One region of the Rheinheimera baltica genome, then DNA from elsewhere that is predicted to be linked to it. Evidence: predicted binding sites of a transcription regulator. Region 1 holds the regulator's gene; each other region holds the start of a gene.
What was found. Region 1 encodes sigma-54, which starts transcription at its own class of promoters, with help from an activator protein. Its sites were predicted from a motif close to TGGCANGNTNCNTGCTT; they were not measured.
Positions count from the first base shown of each region.

Region 2: a site for sigma-54 is predicted at 5,804-5,820, ahead of ORJ00_RS02160 (THxN family PEP-CTERM protein). Genes of this name have one in related genera too.
Region 3: a site for sigma-54 is predicted at 5,154-5,170, ahead of ORJ00_RS07950 (PEP-CTERM sorting domain-containing protein). Genes of this name have one in related genera too.

Region 1 covers NZ_JAPJDY010000003.1:342,169-350,154, forward strand. The annotation lists gene rapZ (RNase adapter RapZ) at 1-858, opposite strand, end outside; gene ptsN (PTS IIA-like nitrogen regulatory protein PtsN) at 855-1,328, opposite strand; gene hpf (ribosome hibernation promoting factor) at 1,336-1,623, opposite strand; gene ORJ00_RS06950 (RNA polymerase factor sigma-54) at 1,650-3,152, opposite strand; gene lptB (LPS export ABC transporter ATP-binding protein) at 3,202-3,924, opposite strand; gene lptA (lipopolysaccharide transport periplasmic protein LptA) at 3,921-4,406, opposite strand; gene lptC (LPS export ABC transporter periplasmic protein LptC) at 4,396-4,950, opposite strand; gene kdsC (3-deoxy-manno-octulosonate-8-phosphatase KdsC) at 4,947-5,501, opposite strand; gene ORJ00_RS06975 (KpsF/GutQ family sugar-phosphate isomerase) at 5,502-6,470, opposite strand; gene ORJ00_RS06980 (calcium/sodium antiporter) at 6,489-7,463, opposite strand; gene mlaF (phospholipid ABC transporter ATP-binding protein MlaF) at 7,717-7,986, shown strand, end outside.
Region 2 covers NZ_JAPJDY010000001.1:454,598-462,583, reverse strand. The annotation lists gene prsT (XrtA/PEP-CTERM system TPR-repeat protein PrsT) at 1-2,664, shown strand, start outside; gene ORJ00_RS02170 (THxN family PEP-CTERM protein) at 2,724-3,524, opposite strand; gene ORJ00_RS02165 (hypothetical protein) at 3,695-4,804, opposite strand; gene ORJ00_RS02160 (THxN family PEP-CTERM protein) at 4,904-5,731, opposite strand; gene ORJ00_RS02155 (FAD-binding oxidoreductase) at 5,901-7,517, opposite strand; gene ORJ00_RS02150 (PEP-CTERM/exosortase system-associated acyltransferase) at 7,555-7,986, opposite strand, start outside.
Region 3 covers NZ_JAPJDY010000004.1:86,395-94,380, reverse strand. The annotation lists gene ORJ00_RS07975 (pirin family protein) at 1-923, shown strand, start outside; gene ORJ00_RS07970 (DUF642 domain-containing protein) at 1,044-1,667, opposite strand; gene ORJ00_RS07965 (ABC1 kinase family protein) at 1,833-3,143, opposite strand; gene ORJ00_RS07960 (sterol desaturase family protein) at 3,229-4,461, opposite strand; gene ORJ00_RS07955 (hypothetical protein) at 4,629-5,051, shown strand; gene ORJ00_RS07950 (PEP-CTERM sorting domain-containing protein) at 5,238-5,864, shown strand; gene ORJ00_RS07945 (hypothetical protein) at 5,918-6,112, opposite strand; gene ORJ00_RS07940 (OsmC family protein) at 6,147-6,476, shown strand; gene ORJ00_RS07935 (hypothetical protein) at 6,536-7,486, shown strand; gene ORJ00_RS07930 (hypothetical protein) at 7,503-7,986, shown strand, end outside.

The sequences.
Region 1 (7,986 bases):
TGTCTTGTGGTGATGGCGTACGAGTTCACGATGGCGAATTTGAACATCATCACGCGAGCTGCGGTAACTTTCTGCCAAACTTTCAGCCATATATACTGAACGGTGTTGTCCGCCGGTACAACCGATTGCAATAGTAAGGTAACTGCGGTTGTTCCGCTCTAAATGGGGTAACCAGGTACTAATAAAACTATTAATTTGCCATATATATTTTGCTACTACAGGCTCAGATGCCAGATAGTCTTTTACTGGTTGGTCTAGTCCGGTTAATGGTTTTAAATCAGGCTCCCAATGTGGGTTAGGCAGAAAACGCGCGTCAAATACAAAATCTGCATCTTTGGGAATACCATATTTAAAGCCGAAAGATTCAAATAAAATCACTAAGCGGCCAGACTTCTGTCCTAAAATACGCTCACGCAGCTGCTCTGCTAGCTGATGCACGTTCAAATCTGTGGTATCGATATATAAGTCAGCGCGGCTGGATATCGGGTCTAATAATTGCTGTTCTTGTGATATAGCTTCGTCTAACGACATCGCCTGATGCGACAGCGGATGCAAGCGGCGGGTTTCACTAAAGCGCTTTATCAGGCTAGCGTGATCGGCATCAAGGTACAGAATGGTTAAGTCCAACTTACGTGGCAGGTAAGACAAAATTTCCGCCAGCTCGTCAGGGTCTTGTGGCAAATTGCGTACATCTATACTCACTGCAACTCGCTCGTACTGCCCCATCACGGTTGTTGCCAACGTAGGTAATAAATTTACCGGAATATTATCAACACAGTAGTAGCCAAGGTCTTCCATTACACGCAGTGCGACTGACTTACCCGAACCGGAACGACCACTGACAACCAAAAGTTTCATTTTTCAGTTTCCAAAGCACTGTATTCCATGAGTAGCTGATATAACTGGCTGTTAGTGTCAGCATGACGAATTTTTTTAGTTAATTCTTTTTGGCTGAGTAACTTGGCTATACCTGCCAGTGTGCTCAAATGCGCCTGACATTGCTCTTCTGGGATCATAATAGCGCAGAATATATCAACCGGTTGATTATCAATAGCATCAAATGGGATGGCTTCTTTACTGACGACAAACACTAATATTGGCTTTGTTACGCATTTTAGTTTGCCATGTGGTATGGCTATACCTCCCCCGATACCGGTTGAACCCAGTTTTTCTCGTGTCATCAGGGCTTCTAGAATACTGTACTCTGACATTTCTGGAAGTTGTTGGTGCGCCAGTTCAGCAATGTATTCAAGAATGCGTTTTTTGCTGTTAAAAAGAACTGCACTTTTAGTGCAGTTCTCGGCAAGCATTGAAGTTAAGTTCATCATCTTCTAATCAGTGTCGGGAAATTTTCTCTTTATGCTTGATAACCTGGCGATCTAGTTTATCTATCAGCTGGTCTATCGCAGCATACATATTTTCATCTTCAGATATTGCGAAGACTTCACCACCGGTTAAATGCAGTTTGGCTTCAGCAATCTGCTTTAATTTTTCCACGTTTAAGATCACATGTACATTGTTTATATGATCAAAGTGTCGTTCTAGTTTGGCAAATTTACTGTCTACGTATTGTTTTAAGGCTGTGGTGATTTCAACATGGCGACCAGTTAGATTGATTTGCATAGACATATTCCTTCTTTTAGGCTTATTTACAGCAAGGTCTTGCGTTGATTTGACGGTGGGATATACAAGGACTCACGATACTTGGCTATGGTACGCCGTGCTACGTTAATACCTTGCTCCAACAGAATCTCGGCCATTTTACTATCACTTAACGGTTTGGCCGGATTCTCTGCCGCCACTAATTTTTTAATAAATGCGCGAATTGCAGTGGAGGAACATTCGCCACCGCTCTCAGTACTAACATGACTGGAAAAGAAGAATTTAAGTTCAAAAATACCTCTTGGTGTGTGCATATACTTTTGCGTCGTTACTCGAGATATGGTGGATTCGTGCATTCCAACCATCTCTGCAACGTCGTTAAGCACCATCGGTTTCATCGCTTCTTCGCCGTGCTCAAAAAACGCTTGTTGCTGTTGCACGATGCAATTAGCCACTTTTAACAGTGTTTCATTCCGACTTTCCAGACTTTTTAGAAACCACTTCGCTTCTTGCAGATGAGAACGGATAAATTGGGTGTCTGCACTGTTCTTAGCGGTTCGCGACATTGCAGCATATTGCTGATTTATTCGAACTTTGGGCATAGCGTCAGGGTTTAGTTCAACCTGCCAACGCCCTTTTACTTTAATGACACTGACATCAGGAACAACGTATTGTTGTTCTTCACGGATGACGTCAGCGCCAGGTCGTGGGTTCAGGCTATGTATTAGCCGCATCACTTCCTTTAACTCATCTTCTTTGAGTTTAGTCACACGCATGAGAGAACGAAAGTCACGATTGGCTAAAAATTCTGTATGATCCCGAATCATACTCCGTGCTTCCTCCAAAAACGGGGTATCTAGGGCAAATTGACGCAGCTGAACCAGCAAACATTCCTGTACCGAACGAGCGCCTACACCTACAGGGTCAAAAAGTTGAATGCGTTTTATGACGGCTTCAACTTCATCGGCTTCTATATCGTCAAGCCCAAGTGATTCAAGAATGTCGTCACAACTGATGGTTAGCAAGCCATTGTCATCAATAGCTTCAATAATAATTTGTGCGATGGCAAGGTCGGTATCTGAAAATGGTGTTAGTTGCATTTGCCAGCGCAAATAATCTTGCAACGTTTCACTGGTTTCTCCCTGATACACCATATCATCTTCGCCAGAGCCGCTTCCAGCGCTCACTGGAGCTGCACTTACTAAATCGTCCCAGTTATTATCCAGAGGTAAATCCTCCTGGATATTCTGCTCAGTCATGGAATCGCTGCTGTCTGGTTCGTTGGGCTCGTAGCTGTCGTCAGAATGGTTATCGTCACCAGAGCTGTCATTGTCTGCAGTGTTATGTTCTGCGTTGTCTTTGGTGTCTTTGGGGTCGGCAGAAAAGCTATCGTATTCGTCTTCTGCTTCAAGCAATGGATTAGCATCCAGTGCTTCCTGAATTTCTTGTTGCAACTCAATCGTCGACAATTGCAGTAGGCGTATTGCCTGCTGTAATTGTGGCGTCATGGTTAGCTGCTGTCCTAAGCGAAGTTGCAAAGAGGGCTTCATCTACTTCTACCGTTCTCCTGAATGACACGCTGTGAGTTATTTTGGCTAACTATAGCCTGAATTGCTCACCGAGGTATACATCGCGAACCTTTTGATTTGCCAGTACGTCTTGTGGTGGGCCAGCTGCAATGAGCTCGCCATGACTAACAATATAGGCAATTTCGCACACATCAAGGGTTTCGCGTACATTATGGTCTGTTATTAATACGCCGATACCCCGTTGGCCAAGGTGCTGGATAATTTTTTTTATATCTAAAACTGAAATAGGGTCAACGCCGGCAAAAGGCTCATCTAACAAAATAAATGCTGGATTGGCAGCCAGTGCTCTGGCTATTTCAACACGGCGACGTTCACCACCGGACAAGCTCATGCCCAGGCTGTGCTTAATATGACCGATATGAAACTCTTCTAACAGGTCATCCGCGATTTCTTCACGTTGGGTGCGGCTGAGGTCTTTACGGGTTTGTAAGATCGCAAGTAAATTGTCGTGCACAGTTAGTTTGCGAAAAATCGAACTTTCTTGCGGTAAGTAACCAATACCTTGTCGGGCGCGGGTATGAATCGGGTCGAATGTAATGTCTTTATCATTCAGACTTATACTGCCTTTATCTGAAGGTACCAGGCCGACAATCATGTAAAACGTAGTGGTTTTACCCGCGCCATTGGGCCCCAGTAAACCGACAATTTGCCCCGCGTTAACTTCCAGGCTGACATCTTTAACAACCTGGCGCCCTTTATAGCTTTTCGCCAAATGTGATGCGATTAACTTCATGGATTAGTTTTTTCCTCAGGCGTGAAAATTGTTGTTACACGCTTGGTCTCGTTACTCTCAGCGCTAAGCTGTTGCTTTTCGACGTTATATCTGATGACCGATGCTTTTACCACGCTACCACTTTGCGTTAGTTCTGCATCGCCGGTCAATGTTAGCGTGCGACTCGAGGGTTCATAGCGCATTTCCGCCGCTGATGCAGTAACCGGTTTTCCATCGGCAAGAAGCTGTGAATAACGCACCGGGGTGCCAGTTGCAACATAAACTTCTTTGCCTTTACCTGCACTGGCATTTATTTCTAGTTGATCTGCTTTCATTTGCATTGATCCCTGAGTGATCAATACGTTGCTACGATAGGTTGCTACGTTTTCTGCAATTGAAACCAGATTATCTGCATCAATTTGGATTTTCTGTGCATAGTCCGGCTCAGCGGCAAACACCGACATGCTGGTAAGAAATAAAACGACAATAAGGTTAGTCTTCATTTTGATATACCGTGTGCTCGTGCTGTAATAATTGAAAAGTTTTTTGGCTTAAATCGGCGTCAATACCGCTACCTTTAATATAAAAGCCTTTCCCTTGAATCAACACGGGTTGATTATTCTTCAATTTGTTATCAGGAAACAACATTTCAAGTCTTTCCGTCTCGATTCGCTCTATCAGTTCGTTAGGCTCCAGGCTATCGATACTCACTTGTTGCTCCAGAATAACCTTGTCTTGTGGGAACCATACTGCATACTGACTGCTGGCTTGCCAGCTAGGTTGGTGTTGGTTGTTATACAGCGTATATACAGGCTTTTCAAACTGAGTAAATCCAAGTAGCTCAAAATGCTCAAGGCGTTCAGCGCTTACGGTGTCAACGAGGTAGCCTTCGACATCAAACAGCCGGCGCGTAATGTTTTGTGCAACGTAATCAGGTAATAGCTCCTGATCGGTTTGCAAAGAGTCTGAATCGTCAGTTGGTTGAAACCACAGGTATGCTGCAGTGCCTGTTAACAGTAGGACGACAAAAATAAGTAGTTTTCTCATGAACTACTACCGTCAAATAAACCAAATTTATTTTGGCTTATCAGTAGCAAATCTGCCAGCTCACGCACGGCACCATACCCGCCTGCGATACTAGTGACAAAATGGGCATGTTTTATTAAGTAAGGATGGGCGTCGTTTACTGCTACTGCTAAACCGCAATGTTGCATAACTGTCCAATCTGCTAAGTCGTCGCCAATATAGGCAATGTGTTCGGGTTTAAGTTGCAGCTTTTGCTGTAATTCAGCAAACGCGCCCAACTTGTTCTCCTGTCCCTGATAAATGTAGGGCACGGTTAATGACGTCATACGCTGTTGTACTATAGCTGAATTACGCCCAGTGATAATGGCAACTTCTATACCCGCTTGGCGTAATGCTTTAATACCAAAGCCATCTCTAGTATGGAAAGCTTTTAATTCTTCGCCGTTATTGCCCAAATAAATACGACCGTCAGAGAACACGCCGTCGACATCACAAATTAACAACCTGATAGCGCTGGCTTTAGCGCATATATCGTCAGATACCGGATGATATAACTCATTAAACAATGACATCTACAGCACCCCTGCTCGTAGTAAATCATGCATGTTCATCGCGCCAATCGGATGGGCTGCGGCATTTACGATTATCATGCCGTTAATTTTCTTTTGCTGCATGATTTGCAAGGCCTCTGCTGCCAGCATTTCTGGCTTTGCAGTTATGCAGTGGCTAGTCATGACTTCGTCAATGGTGTTGCTATGAATATCAAAACGTTGATCAAGAATACGGCGTAAATCGCCGTCAGTGAAAATACCAACTAAGATGCCGTTAGCATTTACAACAGCAGTCATACCTAAACCTTTTTTTGATATTTCCAGTAAGGCATCTTTAATGGTGGCAGCTTGCGGTACAACCGGCACCTGTTCACCAGTGTGCATAATGTCTTCCAAGCGCAGCAAGAGTTTGCGTCCCAGACTACCTCCGGGATGCGATAAGGCAAAATCATCCGCTGAAAAACCTCTGGCGTCTAGCAGTGCAACGGCTAACGCATCGCCCATTGCCAATGTTGCTGTGGTACTTGCTGTCGGTGCGAGTCCCAGTGGGCAGGCTTCTTGTTCTACTTTTACACACAGGTGAGCATCAGCAAGTTTAGCCAGTGTTGATTTGGCATTGCTTGTCATGGCAATGAGTTTAATGCCTAAACGCTTTATCACCGGGATAATTGTGAGTACTTCTGCCGTTTCACCCGAGTTTGAGATCGCAATAACAACATCGTCGCCAGATAACATGCCAAGATCACCGTGACTGGCTTCACCAGGGTGAACAAAAAACGCGGGCGTACCTGTAGAAGCTAACGTTGCAGCAATTTTGTTACCTATATGCCCGGACTTTCCCATGCCTGTTACTATGGTTTTACCTTTGCTGTCGAAAATTAGCTGGCAAGCTTGATTGAAATCAACATCAAGGTATTGGTGTAGTTGTGCTACAGCTTCAGCTTCAATTTTCAGCACTTCTGCAGCGCGGATACGAAAGTCAATCATCATATTAGAGTCCAGACATTATTAAGCCAAAGCGGTAAAGAGCAGGTATTGATAACCAACAAAGCTACATAACAATAGTGCACCTTCTGTGCGATTAATACGTTGTGTTTTACCCAAGCGAACTGACATTATTAGCATAATGACGGTTGCAGCGATCATTACCAGGCTGTCCCGGCTTGCCGCCATTGGATCCAGTTGATCCGGCCCAATTACTGCGCCAAGCCCTAATACGGCTAAAATATTAAAGATGTTTGAACCAATAATATTACCCAGTGCTAAATCATCTTCACCTTTTAGAATGCCGATAATACTTGCTGCAAGCTCCGGTAAGCTGGTGCCAATAGCAATTATAGTTAAACCGATAATCAGATCGCTCATGCCGGCATAGCGGGCGATGGTTACCGCACCATGGACCAGTAGTTGCGAACTTGCCAATAATAACACCAAGCCAATACCCACCCATAATAGTGCACGGATTAACGATACTGGCTCGGGGATGTCTTCATTAATCTCTGCGATTAATGGGTCATCTGCGCGGGCGTGTTTCCCCCAATAAACTAACAGACATAAAAAACTAACGAAGGCGCCAAGCAGTAATATGCCTTCAGCTCGGGTTAAGCTGTTATCACTGATAAAGTAACAACCAATTAACGAGCACAGCACCAATAACGGGTACTCTCTTTTAAGGGTCAATGACGATACTGCGATGGGCTTTAGCAGAGCTGCTGCGCCAATAACCAGTAAAATGTTAGTGATGTTTGAGCCAAGGGCATTGCCTACTGATGTATCGAGCCGGCCTTGCCACGCTGCGCTGGCTGACACTAACATTTCTGGTGCAGAGGACCCCATGGCGACGATAGTCAAACCAATAATCATTGGCGATATCCCCGCTGTGCGTGCAACAGAAGATGCACCGAACACAAAACGGTCTGCGCTCCAGATGAGTAAAACCAGTCCAACAAGGACGAAAATAATGGCTAACAGCAAGGGTGACAAAATTTATTCCCTGAAAAAAACAAACAACAGCAATTATTTTCCAGCTTATTGCGGCTAAATGCAAAAAAAGCTGTCGATTTTGTCAAAGGTTTCATTTTTCGCACATATTGTTACGATTTTTTGTAACGACTTTATGGCGTAAGCCGTTTACAATTAGTGCATGTGGGCTGGCGTAACATTGAAAACATACATAGATGTATGTATATTGCGTAGCAGTTTTAAAAAAGCCTTGAGATAGGCAAAGAGAGTTAACTTGTCAGAGATATTAATAGATATACAGCAACTGACATTCAGCCGCGGCGAACGGACTATTTATCGTGATATGAATATGCAGTTTGCCCGCGGTAAAGTAACTGCCATCATGGGCCCCAGTGGCATTGGTAAAACGACGCTATTAAGGCTGATAGGTGGGCAGCTAAAACCAGACAGCGGAAAGATTCTGTTTGATGGCGAAAATATACCGGAGTTAAGCCGTAGTGCGCTCTATCAGGCGCGCAAGCGAATGAGTATGTTGTTTCAAAGC
Region 2 (7,986 bases), on a different contig from region 1:
CAGGTATTTTTAGCTGACGATCAGTTAAACAGTGCAGTCATCGAGCTTAAATCAGCACTGCAAAAAGACCCTGAACGCGCTGAATACCGGCTGGCATTAGCCGATGTATACAGTAAAGCGGGTTTATTGGATGATGCAGTAAAAGAATATCAACGCGCGTTTGAATACAGCACTGACCATCAATCTTTCATTCAGCGATATACCAGTACCTTATATCTGAATGGAAACCACAGCGACATTTTACAAATAGTCGATAATATCGATAACTATCCACAGCCTTTGCGCGATTATCTGCTGTTTTATAAAGCGCTGGCCGAAGCAGAGCTTGGTAGCAACGAAAACGCTACAACGCTATTCACTGAATTATCAACGTCAGATCAGGCCGACATTTCTAACTTTGCTTCAGCATTTTTAACGCTAGCAAAAAATGAATTTAATGAAGCTAAGCAGCTACTTACAAACATTGAATCCACATCTAGCTTGTATTATCAGGCAATATATTTACGAAGTAAGATAGCCCTAACCGAAAACGACATGGTCAGCGCAGTTACATTACTTCGTGAATATACCAAGGTACACCCATACCAATTATTGCCGCAGTTGTTACTGGCGCAATCTCTGGTCAAAACCGCGCAACTGGATCAGGCTGATGAGCTACTAAAACCACTGTTAAAAAAAGTACCTCAGCAACCTTTGGCAAATTATTTTGCAGCGGTATTAGCTTATGAAAACAAACAATTTGAACAAGCCCGTATTTATATTGATACCGCCATCGCTAACGGTTTTAGTTCACCTCAGGCCAGAATTTTAGCAGCGCTAGTAGCCGTTAACCTGAAATTAGATAATATCGCCCTAAACCATTTGGATGTCGCTAAAGACGCTTTGCATATCTATCCGCCTGCGCAGCGCCTTTACGCTGTGTTAATGCTCAAGACCGGTAATACCGATGTTGCACGTCAATTCTTATCAGAAAAAGAGCTGCAAAATACTGACATTCAACTATTGTCTGCCACCGCATTTGAACTGACAAAACAAGGTAGTGTCGAAGCAGCGCAAAACTTACTCGAGCAATACAAAACTAATAAACCTTTATCAGCCAACGAACTAGCAACGTTAGGCGCCGTTCAGCTACAAATGACAGGCCAGCGCAGCACGGCAATTCGCTCATTAGAACAAGCGCTACAGTTAGACCCTGCCACCGATCAAGCAAGGATCATGTTGTTAAGTGCCTACATCAGTCAGCAACAATATAGTAAAGCCATGGCATTGGCTGACGAATGGATTGCGAATGAACAACGTAAAACGGCTGGTCATAATATGAAAGCTTATGTCGCACTGGTAAGTGAACAACTCGACGTTGCGGCCGAAAATATTGGAATTGTGTTACAAACTGAACCGAAAAACAGCCTGGGAAGATTGCTAAACGCTTCTTTACTAGCTGCACAAGGTAATCTGATTGAGTCAGAAAAACTATTCCAAGCATTATTGGATGATGAACCGGAAAACGTGCAGGCACTAGAACAATATTTAGCATTGAGTCGCGGCAAAGGTGACACAACGGACGTTTTACAACGAGCCCGTAAAGCACATCAGGCCAATCCCGACGATGCCAACCTTACATTGTTGCTCGCTAGCATAGAACATAGCAGCGGCGATTATAAAACGACCTTAGGTTTGCTGAATAACATTGATGGCGACTCCCGAGACAGATCCCCCAAGCATTGGGCGTATCTGATTGATACTCAACTGCGGGAAAAAAGCTTCGCACAAGCCCTGCAATCAGCAGAAGAATGGTACAACATACAACCAAATTCACATATAGCAGCGCAAGCCTATATGCAAACACTGTATGTCAACAAAGATATTCCTGCTGCAATTAAAATCGTAGATAAGTTACTAGCCGCACAGCCTGAGCATATCCGGTTTATCAACATTAAATTACAAATGCTTGATGAAGCATCAATGAACCAGCCATTGCTCGATTATGCCAAAAGCTTACCTGTAGCTGTTCAACAAAGGCCTGAAGTACTCTTGGTGAGAGGCAAGGCTTTGGCACGCTTAAAACAGTATGGTGAAGCCGAACAATTATTAACACAAAGCTATGCGAAACAGCCGCAGGTAAATACAGTCATTTTTCTGGGAGAACTCTACAGCAGGGTTAATAAAACGGCTGAAGGCATCGCCTTGCTAGAGCGACATATCGCAACGCACGGTAATAATACTGCAGCACAAACAATGCTGGCTCAGCTTTCGCTAAGCACCGATGCAGAGCGCGCAGTCAAAGCCTATCAGACAATATTAAATGACCAACCTGACAACGTTCTGGCACTAAATAATCTAGCATGGTTGATGTTAGAGAAAGATAATGTCACAGATGCTTTGGTTCATGCCGAAAAAGCTTACCAATTACGCCCAGATAATGCCGATGTATTGGATACCTATGGCAAAGTACTTCTCAATAATAACAACATTGAGAAAGCAAAAACCATATTGGAAGCAGCACTAAAAGCCAGGCCTGAAGATGCTCAAGTACAATTGCATTATGCAGAGGCTTTAGTTCGTTCAGGCAATAATGAAAAAGCCAAAGCTATATTACAACAAGTAGAACAAAACCAAGAGTTCACCGATAAGGTAGCCGCGTTTAAAGCAATGTATAAACTGTAATTAACACAATAAAAAACTGGCATGTTTCGCATGCCAGTTTTTTTATTTTTTACGTTGTTCTATTTGATAAATTTACGACGATTTAACAGCAACAAACCTAAACCTAAAATACCAAGTGTAGCAGGCTCAGGCACTTGAACTTCACGTGCTGTAACCATAGCCTGTACAAATAAGGTATTTTGTCCGCCCTCTCGAGTGTACAAGGTATTGTCATCAACAATAAATCCTTCTCCCCCCTGTAAACGGAAAGTAAAGGTGTACACTATTCCATCAATTTCTACAACAATTGGCAGCGGTATGCCAGAAATAGAAAAGAAATCATCGCAGGCAGAACCGAGTGGATTCGGCGCGGGACAACCACCTTGGTTTGGTGTCTCCGTAAAGCCGATATTAAATGCCCCCACTGCTGGACCAAATGCAAATGGTGAAGTGATACTAAATTCAGAACCTAAATTCAAATTGCGTAGCGTAGTCGCTGGGCTTGGCAAAGAGAAGTTTCTATGAGTAATAACCCCGGTATCAAACCAACCACCATTCGTTACTAAGGTGCCAGAATTAGATTGTATATCTAACCCGCTAGGACCTTGACCGCCATTACTAAACCAATTTACTGTGGTATGGCCGTCGGTAATTTCCTGTAATCCAGAAAAAGTTAAACCACAACCATTAGCACCAGGTAAAGCTCCCGCAGCACAATTAAGATTAGCATTTGCACCAGAATCATAGGTTACTGCTGTGCCATCTGCCAACCATCCGCTGGCTGTATCAAAATCAAACGCCCCGATTAGGGCCGCTTGCGCGCTGCCGCTGAGTAATGCTAAACCTCCAACGGTTGCGAGCAAAGTTTTTTTACTTTTCATAACGCCTCCATTTGTTATTGGGTCTATGCCAGTCATCGACTGCGCTCTGCTGACTGGTACAATTACAGTACTTGCATATAGCGCGCCAATAGTAAATTATTGATGTTTTTTAGCCATTTAGTAAACTCAATGTGACATGACTAAGGGTGGGATGTAAAAAAAGCAGACGGCTATTTGGTGATTCTTGGCAGTATATCGTCGAGTAAAAGCCGACATTGATGCTTAACTTGTTTGAACAATTGCTTCCATTCATAAGCCCGACACAGCTTGCTAACAGCATTGGCTATAGGTTCAGACCGGTGTAACTGGGCATAATGCTTAATGTCATGCCACATATGATACTTACCAGGCGTCCAAATTTTAACCGAACGCAACTTGGCAACATTATCCAGCGGCGGTAACGACGCTGAATGTTTGCCTATTACCGCCAAAGTCGCCATGGTCCGCAAACACTTCTCGCACTCACCACAATTAAATTGGTCTGACGCATTACATACTCGCAAAAATGCCAGCGCTTGATCTGATTGGGCAATAGAAATAGTTTTTTCAACCCGACTTATCATGCCATGGTGCACTACCTTAGTTGCGCCATTAGATAACAATGGGTCTGTTAGCGGGTGGGAGCGAAATGGTTCAAGTTCCTTAGCATCATGACTGGCAGGTACATAAAGGGTTTCTAATCCCAATGCCAGGCTATAAGTTATTAGCAAAACTATCTGACAACGCCGCGCAGATAGATTATTAAAAGCCGTTCTAAAATTGGATTCTATTACAATTAAGTTTTTACCGTAGTGCTGGGCAAACTTATTTGCCCCCTCAAGCGCCTTTTGACAACGTGCCAATTCATGCAGTTGGATATCCAAACCCAGACAGAAAATAAGATGGTCAATTTCAGGTTCAAGCTGAAAAAATGAATAGCTGGCGTCTACACCACCGGAGAAAAATACCGCGGCATCAGAACTCGTTAGCGGTATCTGACGAAACTGGTTATCAGCAATAACAATATCTATAAGCTGTACATCATCAAACCAAGAGACAAAAATGCGTTGAAACTCGTTCAGGTTTTGCCTTAACGTCGAACTAATTGAAAAAGTATCGTCTACTTCCAGCGTTTCACCAAGCAACATAGCGGGTAACATGCAACTGGCCAGTGCTGCATCCGCAGCGCCAGGAAGCGCATCACTGCCCGTGTATGACAGCTGCAAATGTCTATCATCAGCATACCAACTCATCACAAGTTTGTTTTCGCTGATGTTAACCTGTAAATCAGACAACCGCATTGATGCTCCCCAAAGTACCCACGCTACCTCATACTGAGATAACTTGGTACCTTAACATATAAAAAAGCCAGCAAAATGCTGGCTTTTTTAAAGTATCGATTAGGATCTGGTTCTTCGCAGGCTTAACATCATTAAACCTAAACCAAGTACAGCAATAGTTGCCGGTTCTGGTACTGTTACCAAACGTGCTTGCACAAGTAAATCATTGTCCGAACCTTCTGCAGTACGAAGCAAGTTGTCTTCAATTAAGAAACCTGACCCTGGAGCACCCCATAACCGAAACTCAATGACATACTTTTTACCATCATACGTAAATTCGATTGGTAGTGGTACACCAGAAATATTGAAATAATCATCACAAGGGGTATCGGTAAATTGGATACTCGGATCACAAATACCATATTGATTGTTAAATGTTTCTGTGAAAGAGATACCGAACGCTGCACCTCTTTGCGCAATAAACGGGCTAACAATATCAAACACCGTATACAAATTTATCTCTGACAGGGTTTTGCTACCGCTTCTTACTTTACGATTACGGTGAGTAATCATACCGGTATCAACCCAACCAGCGTCGGCATCTAATACACCGTCATAGGAGTCAACATCCAACCCACTAAACTGTCCAGCTGTTACCGGGTTACCCCAGTCTACCGAGGTATATCCCATGGCAATACCATCAGCAGGATTGTAAAACGATAAACCACAGCCATTAAGAGCATCTGTTGCACCCGCTACACAGTCATACTCTGTTTCAACGCCATTGCGTGAACGTGTTTGCGCTGCGTAACCACCATAATTTAAACCGTCTGCTAACCAACCACTTGAAGTCTCGAATGACAGACTAAATGTTGATGCCGATGCGCTGTTTACCAGTAAAACTGCACTTCCAAGTGCCGCTACCAAAAAACCTAATTTTGATTTCATGACGTCTCCATGTTTATACAACCCACTTCGTTAACGCGTGCGGCATTACTGCTACATCACTTCACGATAATTAAGCACTATTTATGCCAACATTTATAATTGATATTTATCAATAACTTAAACGAAAGACCTTTTTTAGGTAATTAGGAGGTGTAAAGTTTTACGACAGTTATTTGCTAGCAATATAACGGCCAGGAGATAGCACGTTATCAGCATCAAACACCTGCTTTAAGTGCTGTAGCAGTTGTTCATATTCTTGTGCACTGTGCTTTGCCATAAACGACATCATGCTAATATCAATTCGATAAGGGTAATAGCCCGCTTGCAGCAAGGTTTGATAAAGTTGTTTTCTGCACGTCTCTGCCCGCGAGTCCCATGCGATACCATCGTCAGAGTTACGATTAAAACTAATACTGATAACCGCGTCGAGACAACGTTCACTTAGCAACGTAAAGGTTATTCCAGCATCGAAACCAAAAGGCATTAATACCTGTTGTACAATTTGTTCAATACATCGCGCATGCTCGCCATCTGCGGGTGCCACAACAGCACACCACATTAAACCAACACCATCAGTATCAAGCGCGTACCCCGATTTAGGTAGCGTTGGCATGCGCCAGTATGCACTGGACAAAAAAGTGTCACTGGGCTGACCTTTCATCATTAAATGAACGGGTTTTAAGACCGCAAGCACCCGAGCCATATCCCGACGTAGCAAAACTGACAATAGCCATTGATATTTTTCGATAGCATTTAACAGGCCATCACTAACAAAATTAAGCTGTATATTGTTAAATTTACGAAACTGAGCTTTCAGCGCTGCTTTTGCAAGTTTAACCTGTGCACGTTTACCGTATAAGGCTCCAGAAACGTGCCACTGACCGAGCTGCCAGTGTTTTCTCAGGCCGCTCAATCGGGCCTTTGATAAAGGATATTCCTTTATATCCGTCGCGTCGGCAGGATACTGTTGCAAGCCGGGTAGTACCCGGCAAGTATTAGCGATATGGGGCAAACTGGTTAGATAACCTTCACGCTTTAAAGACGTGAGGGCTTCAACCAACTTTTCAAGCTCGTCATTCGGCGATGTGACATAAAACGCCAAGAAACACTCAGGTTTAGGCATTAGCCACAGGGTAATACTCAGTACAACCCCCAAATTTGACTGAAAAAACAGTCCATCTAAAGCAGGACCAAGGCCGGCTTGGTATACTCCGGCGGCTTTGGCATCATTAAATCGGTGCAGGCCAGTACGGATTATCTGGCCATTTGCCAGCATCACTTCAATACCGCATACATGCTTTACATGCTCGCCATAAACCGTATGGCCAAAACCACGTTCTAGCGTATTACCTACGACACTGCAGCTGGCGCTGGAGCCGGTGCAATCCATCCAATGAAGATCCCCTTGCCGCTTTAAAAACTCAGCAAGTTCCGCTTGAGTAACCCCAGCCTCTACGCTCACCACGCCGTGCTTTTTGTCATAACTCGCAATGGTTTTAAGACGATTCAAATTGATGATTACGCTGTTAGATTCCACAGGGACCTGAGATCCGTATCCCCAATTTTTACCAGAGCTAACAGTATATACGGGCTGCTTAAATTCCCGGGCAATCTGTAAACAGGCTTTGAGCTGGCTACGCTCCGGATACAACACTGCTAGTACACTGGCATTGGTAGCAAAGGTCGCTGTTGCGGCGGCTAATAAATCAGATTCATTAAGTGTAATTTGCTCTGTAGACAATAGCTGTTGCCAGGCTTTTAATGCCCCGTTGAAATTGGTATTCACTATCTAATCCCTTAAAAGCAAAACCTTACAGATCAAGTTAACTGAAACGCAAACCCCAACCAAACCCGGGGAATTTTCGTTTTAGTGGTCGTGGCTTATCATTTGGATAAAGTTCACGCTCTATAGACTCAAGTAACTTAACATACCCTACTGACAAATTTTTTCTGAACATTTCAGGATTGATATAGTACGCAGCCCTCTTGCCGTGATATTCGATTGGATCTCCCAGCTGTTTAAACACAATGCCGACAAAGGTTAGACTGCGCGCTAATCTGGGCTCCATCATCACAAAAACATGACGCTTATTGTTGTGTAACGCCATCAGCGCAGCAGACAAGTACAAACATATTGCAATGTAAGGAAAGCAGCGCAATTCATGCTCAGAAAAAAACACTTCGTTAATAACACCTGTCGCGGCACCTTTAAACTGATCAAATTTTCTGCGTCTAAAGGTTTCAGGAACAGCCAA
Region 3 (7,986 bases), on a different contig from region 1:
TGAGCACCACAGAACGATTAAACGACAGCAACTGCAAACTTAGCGCAGGCTGCAGTGCAGTAGCACTTATTATTGAACCACGGGAAAAAGATTTGGGCGGCTTTTCTGTGCGCCGCACCCTGCCCACGCAGCAACAAAAAATGGTAGGGCCGTGGATTTTTTTCGATCACATGGGGCCGGCTGAATTTGCCGCCGGTGACGGTATCAAGGTTAGGCCGCATCCACATATTAACCTGGCAACCGTAACGTATTTATTCGAAGGTGAAATACTGCACCGTGACTCGCTGGGCAGCTATCAAGCCATTAAACCGGGCGACATAAACCTGATGGTCGCCGGCAGTGGCATTGTGCATTCAGAACGTGAACGGCCAGAAGTAACGGCAAGTGCACATAGATTACACGGCTTACAGCTATGGCTGGCACTACCAGAAGCCGACGAAGAAATTGACCCGGCGTTTTATCACTACCCTTCTGCCGACATTCCAGCAAGCCATATTAATGGCGTGGCAGTGCGAGTACTGATTGGTAGTGCTTATGGCTTTACCTCACCGGTTAAAACCTATGCGCAAACACTGTATGTTGAAGCTTTTTTGCAAGCTGGCCAGCGCCTGACATTACCCGACTGCGCCGAGCGTGCAGTCTACGTCACCAGTGGCGCATTGCAGCTACAAGATACCGCCGTGCCCGAACATACGATGGTAGTACTGCATCAGGCAGCCGACGTAGTAATTAAAGCCACAGCAGACAGCCGCATTGCAATAATTGGTGGTGAAAGCATGAGCAAACGCTATATAGAGTGGAATTTTATCTCCAGTCGCAAAGAGCGTATCGAGCAAGCTAAACAACAATGGCAAGCCGGGGAGTTTGCCAGGGTGGTGGGTGATGAAGAAGAATTTATTCCCTATCCAACCAGCAATACCTAGCCATACAACAGGATAATATCGGCCACAAAAAAACCGCGTTATGTTAAGCAACTTAACTCAGCATGCTTAACGCTAACAGCGGTTTTTTCTGGTGCAAGCTACAGCAGTAGCTATTGCATGTTACTTACGTTGGCGTAAACGGCGGCTTGCCATTAAACCAAACAACCCTGCGCCAAATAAGGCCACAGAAGCAGGTGCAGGCACTGACGCTATTGTTGGCACACCCACAACCTGTACATTATCAATAAAGTTACCCAAGGTACCTGAATTTAATGCAGTGAAACGCAAAATAGAGGTACTGTCAGTGGCAATAAAGTTGCTGGTAAAAAAGCTCCAACCACGCGCGCTGTCGTTATTGAACGACTCATTTAACCCCGCAACTGACACCGCAAAGCGCTCGTTGTCGTAAGTACGGGCGCGGTAATAAAAGCTCAGCTGGTATTGCTGACCAATTTCGGTAGCAAACATTTGGAATATTGACCAAAGGCCGTTGTTGGTGCCAGCCGCATTTAACTCAATAAAATGGTTACCACTTTGCGCCAAAACGCCATTCATGGCATTCCAAACTTCAATATTACTGCCATTCCAGCCCGCAACCTGGCTACTGGCAAACCAGTTCCAGCTGCCAGCTCTGACGCTATTTGATTCAAAGTCGCCATTCACAATAAGCGAAGCATGGCCGCTAAAGCTGGCCATTAAAAGTGCAGCTGAACATAAAGCATTACGAGCGAATGAAAACAACATTTTGAACCCTCAATAGCCGACACGCTTAACTTAGCATGCCCAAAAAGAGTGTCATCATACCAGTTAATCTGTTAACAATTCAACATATCAACCTGCTTATATTTTCGCCACAAGCTACAACAGCTGCCGGCTTTCAATTGCAATACTTGTAACCTATTGATGCTGCTACAGCAAATAGGGCTTCAGTAATTCACGCACATTAACCCGGGCTTTTAACCGTGCTGCCAACAAATACAAGCCGCCAATTTTGCGATGTAAAAATAGGGCATCCGCGGGTGGCGAATGCCAATACTGCTGCTGTGTGCTAAGGGCTGTACCGGCGTCACGCAGGCGTAATGCTAAATCTGTTGCGCCAAAGTCAAAAACGGCATCTTTCATTAGCGGTTCACAGGCAATAGCAACCAATTGCAACACAGCCTGTTTTTGCTCTGGCACGATATGTTGGCTAAAAAAGCCAATATCACTCAGCGCCTGCGCCATGGCGTCATTATTCTGCGCCAGCGCCGCAGTAAACAGCGCACGATAGCCCTGACTAAACTGCGCACTGTAATGGCGGCAAGCACCAAAATCCAACAGCACCAACTGCGCCGTGTCAGTATTGTATAAATAATTGGCAAAATTGGGGTCGGTTTGTACCAGGGAGAATTCGAACAGCTCGCGAAACAGCAAAGCAAACAATAGCCGCATAACGCGGTCGCGCACGGCCTGGCTTTGTGTGGTTAACGACTCAATGGGCACGCCGTCAACATAACTCATTACCAGAATGTTTGACGTGCTTAACGCCGTAACAGGCTCAGGCAGTAAAAAATCGGCAGACTGGCCCAACAACTGGCGATACTCTGACAGATAGGCGGCTTCCTGCAGATAATCAGCCTCGGCCTTTAATTGCAATTTCGCTTCCGCCAGCAAGCTGTGGTAATCCACCTCCGCTGGAATAATACCGCTAATACGCAGCAGGGTTGCCACGTTATCAACATCACTGTCGATGCTCTGCTTTATGCCGGGATACTGCACTTTAACCGCCAAGCGCTTACCGTTGTCATGATACGCCTGATGCACCTGGCCAATAGAAGCCGCGGCCAGTGGCATAAAACTAAAATCAGCAAAATGCTGCTGCCAGTTTGGCCCCCATTCATCTTGCAGCACTTTGGCTAATTGTTTCGCTGGCATAGGGTTAGCGCTGGCGCGCAGGCGGGAAAGGATATCCGCCAGCGCGGGCGGTAACATATCTCCCGCATTCATGGACAATAACTGCCCTACTTTCATCGCGGCGCCGCGTAAATGGGCTAATTGATCGGCCACCCGCCGCACATTCGCCGGCGTTAGTAACATATCTGTTTTGGCTGGCACCTTACCTTGCGCCAGCTGCCTGGCGCCTTCTGCCAACATGCCTCCGGCTACCCGGCCGGCAAGCGAGGCCAAACTGCCAAAACGGGAGAAACGGTTAGCCGGTACTTTTGAGCTATTAGACGCCATATAATGTAATACCCTTGCCTACAACAGTGAGACTATACGGCCTGGGCAGCACTGCAGTTTATTCATGCTTTCGTTATTTATGGCATTATTCGTGTTGCGTTGTACCCGCACACTGGGCCTGGCGTTGCTGCATCCCTCTGAGCAACAAGGTGCTGGCAAGTAGCAACCACAACAGGGCATAAACCTGGCTAGCAAAGGGCAACACCCACACTGCTGTTACTGCCAATAGCACATTTTTAACTGCTTCCAGCCAGACATAATGGCGACTCTGCTCTTGGTAGCACCCCAGACAAAACAAACAAAAAATAATAATGCCACTGCCGGTAAAAATACCTACCGTACTTAAACTGGCAGAGGTAAGTAAAAAATATAACGCAATAGCGACAAGCGTAAGGTGCTGAAAAAACGCATAGGCCTTTTGCCGCCCGGTTAATGGCGTATCAAACTTCACCTGCTGATACGGGTCTTTAGCTTTACTAGGGAAACGCTGACGCGCATCAACAGGGCGCCAACCGGTAGGCCTAAACCAAATACCCAGTTTGTCTTGCCAGCGCCGGGTACACCAGGCATCTCGCGTTAACGACCAATACATTTCAATATTGGCCCACAACGGGTTCCAACTGGCTAACGGCTTAGTAACACCAAAAATAACCGGCTCTTCGCGCAATTCCGCCTGAAAGGTACCAAACAGCCTATCCCAAATAATAAACACGCCACCGTGGTTCTTATTAATGTATATGGGGTTTTGCGCATGGTGCACCCTATGGTTACTCGGGGTAACAAATAGCGCCTCATACCAGCGTGGCATGCGGTCAATATGGCGGGTATGCACCCAAAACTGATAAATAAGATTAAGCGATGCTACTGTTAGCAGCACATAAGGCTCAATACCAATTAACGCAAGCGGCAAATAAAACACAAAGGCAAAAAAGCTCCCACTGGTTTGCCTAAGCGCAGTAGTCAGGTTGTATTCTTCACTTTGATGATGCACCAAATGCGACGCCCACAGTACATTGATTTCATGGCTCATGCGGTGATACCAGTAGTAGCAAAAATCGTAAGCCACAAAAGCAAACAGCCACATCCAGGGCGAATCGACACCTAAACTTAGCGGTGCCAGATACTGAAACACCAACAGATAAAAACTAAACTGCACCGTTTTATAGGCAATGCCGGTTACCTGGCTCATTACGCCCAGGTTCAGTGAGTTAATTGCATCGTTAAAGGAATAAGTAACATTGCGGCGTTTATGGTCAAACCATAACTCCAAAAAAATTAAGGCAAAAAACACCGGAATGGCGTAAATAATTAAACTCATAACATTTTCTATTGGTATGTATGCAACGTTGTCATCCAGACTAGCAGAGTGCACCCTGTTGTCTATGCATTTTATGCAAACAAAACTAACTTATCATGTGCTATATCATAACGCCTGCACAGCAAGCTGCTATATTTAATCTTGAAACCTGTTACCAGAGCATAGCGATGATCCAAACACCCGATTTCAAGCTTTGGCGTGAAGATAAAGTATTAATCGCTGTAATCAGTGGTAGCTGGAGCCGCTTTAGCGCAATGGATTTCGCCACAGAATTTAAAGCGATAGCCGAGCCATTAATAGGCCAACCCTGGGCGCATATTGTCTATATGGACGACTGGCACCTTGGTGTGCCTGAAATAGAACCTATAGTGCAAGATCTGGTTGTGTGGTGCATCAAACACGACCTACGTTATGCCGCACAAGTTTATTGCCCTAATATGGTTAAACGTTATCAAATGGACCGGATGGTTATCGAAAAAACCGACAATTTTGAACGACGCATCTTCGCAGAACAACAAGCCGCCTTTGCCTGGCTAGCGTCTTTAGGCTTTTATACCCTGCACACCAACTTTACTCATCAAGCTGGCTAAGCCTAAAGCAGCATACACATTGTTGTCTGTTTTCTTTACACACACTGAACTCACCAAACACCAAACTAGCGTAACACCATGTAAATTATAAAAATAAATATCCGGCATGATTAATGCATCACTACATTAGATATTAAAATTAACTCCATTTCATTCCATAATCTTAAAGTAGTAAAAGGAACTTCGATGTACTTAAAAATGTTAAAAGCAGCTGCAGCAGGCTTAGTCCTGGCTGTAAGTAGTGTTGCAAACGCAGGTTTAATTGAAGCAGATTACACGGGTGCCGGTGACAACTTAGCCGTATCAGATACCGTTTCAAGCCTAACATGGTTAGATTTGTCCGTATCAAATTCCTGGACCTTTGCTAACTGGGAATCGTTTATCGCCCGTGGCATGGGCTGGCGTTTAGCCACTGCTCAAGAAGTTGCAGACCTGTTTAATGCCGCTTTCCCAACGTTTTCTGCGGTACACGGCGCAATCGGTAGCGTTGACACTACAGACAGTGCATTAATACAAAACTTCACTGATTTCAGAAGCCTGTTTGGTACTACTACGTTAAACGGTGGCGGTGTAGATACCTACGGTCTGTATTTTACGGCGAATAACGTAATCAGAATGATGGGTGCCTCTGCCTGGGCAGGAACCTCAAGAATTTTTTCTACTAATTTCTCAAGTAGCACGCCTGAAACATCTTCTGGTTTATATATTGTACGTAATACCCCAACCACTGCCTCTGTACCAGAGCCAGCGACTATTGCCATCTTAGGCTTAGGTCTGTTAGGTTTGGCAGCGCGTCGCACTAAAAAACAGTAATGTTAGTGTGGTAATAAAAAAGCATCGCTAGCAACAGCGATGCTTTTTTGTTTTTACAGCACCAGCAAATACCACAGCGACTTTTTTGAAACCTGCATTAGCGCAGCCAATAACAGCACGACCGTTGTCAGTACGCCAATTATTCTATACTGTTGCCCTAAGCGCAGGGTATCAGCCAACTGCAACGGGCGTTTAACACACAAAGGGCCACGCATGAGTATTGAACTACGCAAAAGCGACAGCGGCATCTACCGACAAACCATCCGCATTCACTAGCACACCATCTTTGCCGACGTAAGCAAAGAGTTAGGCGGAGACGACAGCGCGCCCGACCCGCACGACTACTACGACGCCGCCCTGGCCGCCTGCAAAGCCATTACGGTAATGATGTACGCCAAACGTAAACAACTGCCGCTGGATTACATCGACATAGAAATAGAGCGCGACAACAGCCGCGAAGCGCAGGGCGTGTATGTATTAAACGTGCAGCTAAAGCTGCTGGGCCAATTAACCGACGAGCAAAAAAGCCAACTGGCCGCCATCGCCGATAAATGCCCAATTCATAAGCTAATGACAGCGGCAACCACAGAGGTGAACACCAGTTTTAGTTAAATAGCGTAGCTATGTTAAAACGTTATTCTCAACCTATTATCCGGTCGCGATAGGCTCCCATGCACGCATTAACGTTAAAATTCACTAACCTCTATGTGCCTTTTCTGCTGTTTAGCATTTTGCTGCTGGTTAGCTACAACCTCATCCGCTGGCTGCTGGATATCAAACTGGCTGTTATTCCACTTACCACTGAACTACTGGATATCTGGCTACCTATGCTATTGCCATGGTTATGTATACCGCTTTGGCTGAAGCAGCGCATTACCCTATTGCGCGGAGCTGGCTGGCAAAAAGACAGCTATTTTGCCTATTACTTTGTGATCAATTTCTCGATTGCTGGCGTTATCGTTGTTAGTCAGATTAACCTGGTCAGTGCGCCGTTTTCTTTAATCCCACTGCAACACGTTAACGACGCCGTACACCACCCAACTGAGCAATACTTTGATATAAAAGCATTTAGCGTACAGCGCAGCCGCTGCCGTAATACACAATTTACCAATTCAATCAGCACCAGAGGCGGCACTACGTACTACTTTCACAGCCACTATATTTGTCCGTTCAGCCAGTCAGATAACCTTTGGTACGCCATGCTTTATTCGCGCAGCTATGATGCCAATTTTGAAGATTCGCCACGCCAATTAGAACAACAGCGTTTCTATGCCGAAGCAAAGCAGCAGTTTGCCCGGTTAGACATGCTTCAGGTCAGTTACTTTGAACGCCTGCGGCTGTCTGATGACTTAAAAGCGCTGCAAAACATTATCCCCGCTGCTGCCGGCCAGCCTCTGGTACTTCGGGCCCGGCATGGCCCCTTTAGCCAGCGGCAAGGCCGTGATTACCGCAATACCCTGTATGCCTTTGCTACAGCCGCAGTGGTGGTGTTGATAATGCTGCTGGTGGCCAAAATTGAACCACCAGCACAACTGCCCATAAATACACCAGGCAAAAACAAACCCGGCCAGGCGGCAAAAAAAGCTAAACCCTGGCGCCGGCGAAAAAACGCTAGAAACTAACCTAATGGACAACACAATGACCCTATATCGGCTTAAGCCTGTCGAAAATGCTTATGAAGTGCCAGAGCTGGATTTGTTTCAATTCGCTGACATCCTTGGTGATAAAGATTTATCCTTAGTGCGTCGGCAACCCAGAACTAATGAGAGTTTACTGCAAAAATGGACACCATCCAGCTGTAAGCTGGCTGCGGCATACCAGCAAGGCTTACCAGTACCAGATATCTCCTTCTGGGGTTCATATTTATTGTTTACGGCACAGGCTTATAATGCATTTAAAGGTGTGCTGGCTAATGCTGGAGAGTTTTTAGCCCTGCAGGTTGACGATATGCAGATGCACATTTTTGTGCCACTACAATGTGCAACAGAAGACACGTCGAGAACCATTCGGCGCTATGAAGATGGCGTTGAGTGTGGTGTTAAAACCCTGGTTTTTGAGCCATTATCCGTAGCAGACAAAACCGTTTTTAAATCAGCAATGTATGGCACTCATGGCCTGTTTG